One region of the Pseudomonas sp. 5.2 genome, then DNA from elsewhere that is predicted to be linked to it. Evidence: riboswitches for the same ligand, from Rfam matches in the RefSeq annotation. Region 1 holds a riboswitch; the other holds the start of a gene.

The links. A riboswitch is a leader RNA that binds a small molecule or an ion and turns the genes downstream of it on or off. The one in region 1 is predicted to bind thiamine pyrophosphate.
Region 2: linked by a shared signal. The riboswitch ahead of thiC (phosphomethylpyrimidine synthase ThiC) and the one ahead of AC5PZ0_RS12295 (TenA family protein) in region 1 are both predicted to bind thiamine pyrophosphate.

Annotation. Positions count from the first base shown of each region.
Region 1 covers NZ_JBYBHH010000006.1:300,593-303,067, reverse strand. Annotated here, with positions in the region: gene AC5PZ0_RS12300 (Ig-like domain-containing protein) at 1-819, opposite strand, end outside; TPP riboswitch at 1,063-1,177, shown strand; gene AC5PZ0_RS12295 (TenA family protein) at 1,257-1,904, shown strand; gene tenA (thiaminase II) at 1,907-2,475, shown strand, end outside.
Region 2 covers NZ_JBYBHH010000012.1:193,297-195,771, reverse strand. Annotated here, with positions in the region: gene AC5PZ0_RS19200 (TolC family outer membrane protein) at 1-462, opposite strand, end outside; TPP riboswitch at 624-730, shown strand; gene thiC (phosphomethylpyrimidine synthase ThiC) at 891-2,475, shown strand, end outside.

The DNA of each region.
Region 1 (2,475 bases):
CGAGGTCTGGTAGTACAGCCCGCCTGGCGCGAATTCACCGACCGCATAGTTGTGCATTTGCTTGCGGTCACGCAGCCCGAGGTTGATGCGTGCGCCAGCTTGGGCGGTCTTGAACGCAGCCTGAGGGTAGAACTCGTTCCAACGCTGATGGGACCAGCCCTTTCCTGGTGGGCGGCCTTCAGCCGGCGAGCCGACCGGGTGGCGGTTGAGGAACATCTCTATCTGCGCTTTCCACGGGTTGCGGTCGAGCACGTTGGAGAACTGGGTAGGGAAGGGGTACAGGCCCGGCTGCTTGAGGAAGGCTTCCAGGGCGGTGCCACTGGGGCCGCTGCGGGCGACCACATTGGGGTCTTGCGCGGGGGCCGCGCCTAGGGTTGGTACGGGGAAGGTCAGGTCAGGTGCCGGGATGCTGGGGTCGAGCTTTTCCGGGCCGAATTCTTCGAACAGCAGCAGTTGCTGGGTGAACGGCTGCGCACCGAACAACGGGCTGGGCTTGCCGTTGGTGGGGTACTTTTCAGAGGTTTGCAACGCGGGCGGCAGTACGTTGTCCTGGCGCACGGTAGAGCGGTCGCCATGGACGCCATCGGTCAGCTCCAACGAGCCTTCGTTGGCTTCCGGCAAGGTGTACAGGTTGAGCAGCGCCGGGTTTGGGTCGTCCGGCTGGTCGGTATAGGCCGAAGGGTCGGTCGGCGGCGGCTGGCCGACGTCATCGAGGGAAGACGCGATTGCCGGGTTCAGCCCAAGGCTGAGCATCAGCACGGTGACGGCAGACAGTTTGAATGTTTGCCTGGTTGGGTGAATCACGGCAGGTGTTTTCATTGCCTGGTGCCTCGCTCGCGGCTGTATGGCTTGGGGCCATCAATGGCGTTTTGCCTGGTTAAGGGGCCTGAGCAACGGCTGTGCCAACAGATGTTTCGGTAATGCTTTGTTAAACAAATCCTTTAAAAACCTGAGTCGCGCTAAATAATGGCGTGCCAGGGCTGGGGACAGGCACCCACAAGCGGGTCACCCAAGGCCCAGTGTTTGGGGCGTGACAGCACCTTCCTACCTGCTGTATACCTGTGGGCCACCAAGGGGAGCCCGGCAACGGGCTGAGAAACCGCTGAGCGTTGCAGCGCGGTGACCCTTCGAACCTGATCCGGATCATGCCGGCGAAGGGATGGGACTTGAAACCTGCCTTTTTGCCGGCCTCACTGCGAGGCCAGTCCATGCCAGCTTCAACGGTCTCGCTGTCACCCCCTGCAGAGGACAGCATCATGACCGAACGTTTCACGCAAACCCTGCGCCGTCAGAGCGAGCCGACCTGGTCGGCGGCCGTCGGGCACCGCTTCGTTAGCCAACTGTGCGACGGCAGCCTGCCGGACCCGATCATGGTCCGCTACCTGGTGCAGGACCACCGCTTTCTCGACAGCTTCCTGACCCTGCTCGGCGCTGCGATCGCCACCGCGGACACCTTCGAGGCACGCCTGCGCTTCGGCCAGTTCGCCGGGATGATCTCCAGCGATGAGAACACCTATTTCCTGCGCGCCTTCGAGGCGCTGGACGTCAGCCCGGCGCAACGCGTAGAGGCCGCGGACACTGCGCCGACCGCAGGCTTCAAGGCGATCATGCGTGAAGCAGCCGCCACCCGCTCGTACGCCGCCGCGTTGGCAGTATTGAATGTCGCCGAAGGGTTGTACCTGGACTGGGCGCTCAAGGCGCCGAAACCCTTGCCTGAACACTTCGTGCATGCCGAATGGATCACCTTGCACGACAACCCGGCGTTCCAGGCGTTCGTCGCCTTCCTGCAGGCCGAACTGGACCGCGTCGGGCCGCAGGAAGCCGAGCTGAGCACCGATTTCTACCTGCGTACCGTGGCCTTGGAGCTGGCCTTCTTCGATGCGGTTTACGAGGGGGAGGTGTGAGCATGGATATTTTCAATCGCCTCAAGGCCGCCACCACGGGCGAGTGGCACCGCTATGTCGAGCATGATTTCGTGCAGCAGATGGGCGAAGGCACGCTGAGCGAGGCGGCGTTCCGGACGTACTTGGTGCAGGACTACCTGTTCCTGATCCAGTTCGCCCGCGCCTGGGCCCTGGCCGCTTACAAGAGCCGCCTGCCGGCCGACATCCGCGCCGCCCAGGCGGGCCTCGCGGCGATTCTCGACGAAACCGAGCTGCACCTGCGCCTGTGCGCGCGCTGGGGGCTGACCCAGGCTGATATCCAGGCCGCACCCGAGCACCAGGCCACGGTGGCGTATACCCGCTATGTGCTCGACTGCGGCGCCGCAGGCGATCTGCTGGAGCTGCATGTGGCGTTGGCGCCCTGTGTGATCGGCTACGCAGAAATTGGCCGGACGTTGGCTGAACGGATTGGTGACCTGAGCGATCACCCTTACCGTGAGTGGATCGCTGAGTATGCCGGGGAAGGGTATCAGCAGGTGGCGGCCAATGCCCGCAAGCACCTGGATGAACTGGCCGCGCGGAGCATGACCGA
Region 2 (2,475 bases), on a different contig from region 1:
CAGGTTGTCCTGGGCCCGGAGCACCGCAAAGTAGCTTTGCGCGGTCTGCAGGATCAGGTTCTGCTCAGTGGCAGACAATTCCAGCGCCGCCTGTTCGTTGACCGCCTCGGCCGCCTGCAACTGGAACCAGCGGTCGGCACGGAACACCGGCTGCGCCAGGGTGGCGCTCCAGGAGTTGCCGCTGCGGTTGGCGGTGAGGGACGGCTCGTCGAGCTTGGTGCGGGTGTTCATCATCTCGGCACCGGCCGACAGGTTCGGCAGCAGGCCGGCGCGGGCCTGTGGGACGACTTCGCGGCGGGCGCCATAATCGGCGCGGGCTGCCGCAAGATCGGCGTTGTTGTCGACCGCTTCCTGGTAGACGCTGACCAGGTCGGTTTTAACCGTCATGGGCATTTCTGCTGCCCAGGCCATTCCGTTGGACGCACAAGACACGGCTATCGCCAGTGAGAGTTTGCGCAGCATAGAGGCAATCCTTGTACGAAATATAATTACTGAACTGTTGAGTATCGAGCGATGGGCCAGTGTAGTGCCATGCGCCCCCGGCAACAATCGCCCAGTGCGCCTTTCATCATCACCCGTATTTACCCGCTTGGCTTTGCCGACCACTCCAGTCTAGACTGCGCATGTTCTTGTCGGGGTGCCTTGAAGCAAAGGCTGAGATCGCAAAGTTGCGGATCCCGTTGAACCTGATCAGGTTAGCGCCTGCGTAGGGAACAAGATTGCTCGCCTTCCCGGGGAGCCTCTTGTGCCAGGTCCGGGAATGTCTCAGCTGCAAGCAGCTTACGGCACCCCCATGTATCTGGCACTGCACACCCGTAAAGGGGTGCGTCCGCGTCTTTCAGGTTCTCCCCGACATTCCATCCGCTAGGAAGCTGTCTGGAGAGCCCGTGATGAGCAAACAAGAAAAAACGATCAACCTCAGCGAATCGGCACAAGTCGATCAGCAGTCCGTGCAACCGTTCCCCCGTTCGCGCAAGGTCTATGTCGAAGGCTCCCGCCCGGACATCCGCGTGCCCATGCGCGAAATCAGCCTGCACGACACCCCTACCGATTTCGGCGGCGAGACCAACGCCCCGGTGCTGGTCTACGACACTTCCGGCCCCTACACCGACCCTAACGTCATCATCGACGTGCGCAAAGGCCTGACCGACGTGCGTTCGGCCTGGATCGACGCGCGTGGCGACACCGAGCGCCTGGGCGGCTTGAGTTCCGACTTCGGCCAACAGCGGCTTAACGATGCAGAGCTGGCCAAGCTGCGCTTCAACCACGTGCGCAACCCGCGCCGCGCCAAGGCGGGCGTCAACGTCTCGCAGATGCACTATGCCCGCCAGGGCATCATCACCGCCGAGATGGAATACGTTGCCATCCGCGAGAACATGAAGCTGCAGGAAGCCCGCGCCGCAGGCCTGCTTGACCAGCAGCACGCGGGCCACAGCTTCGGCGCCAACATCCCGAAAGAAATCACCCCCGAGTTCGTCCGCGAAGAAATCGCCCGCGGCCGCGCGATCATCCCTGCCAACATCAACCACACCGAGTTGGAGCCGATGATCATCGGCCGCAACTTCCTGGTGAAGATCAACGGCAACATCGGCAACAGCGCCCTGGGCTCCTCGATCGAGGAAGAAGTGGCCAAGCTGACCTGGGGGATTCGCTGGGGTTCGGACACGGTCATGGACCTGTCCACCGGCAAGCACATTCACGAAACCCGCGAGTGGATCATCCGTAACTCGCCCGTGCCGATCGGTACCGTGCCGATCTACCAGGCCCTGGAAAAAGTCGGCGGTGTCGCTGAAGACCTGACCTGGGAGCTGTTCCGCGACACCCTGATCGAGCAGGCCGAGCAGGGCGTGGACTACTTCACCATCCACGCCGGTGTGCTGCTGCGCTATGTGCCGCTGACCGCCAAGCGCGTTACCGGCATCGTCAGCCGGGGCGGTTCGATCATGGCCAAGTGGTGCCTGGCGCATCACCAGGAAAACTTCCTGTACACCCACTTCGACGAAATCTGCGAAATCATGAAGGCCTACGACGTCAGCTTCTCGCTGGGCGACGGCCTGCGTCCGGGCTCGATTGCCGACGCCAACGATGCTGCGCAGTTCGGTGAGCTGGAAACCCTCGGCGAGCTGACCAAGATCGCCTGGAAGCACGACGTGCAGTGCATGATCGAAGGCCCGGGCCATGTGCCGATGCAATTGATCAAGGAGAACATGGACAAGCAGCTCGAATGCTGCGACGAGGCGCCGTTCTACACCCTTGGCCCGCTGACCACCGACATTGCGCCGGGTTACGACCACATCACCTCCGGTATCGGCGCGGCGATGATCGGCTGGTTCGGGTGCGCCATGCTGTGCTACGTGACGCCCAAGGAACACCTGGGCCTGCCGAACAAGGATGACGTCAAGACCGGCATCATCACCTACAAGATCGCCGCCCATGCCGCCGACCTTGCCAAAGGCCACCCGGGCGCGCAGGTTC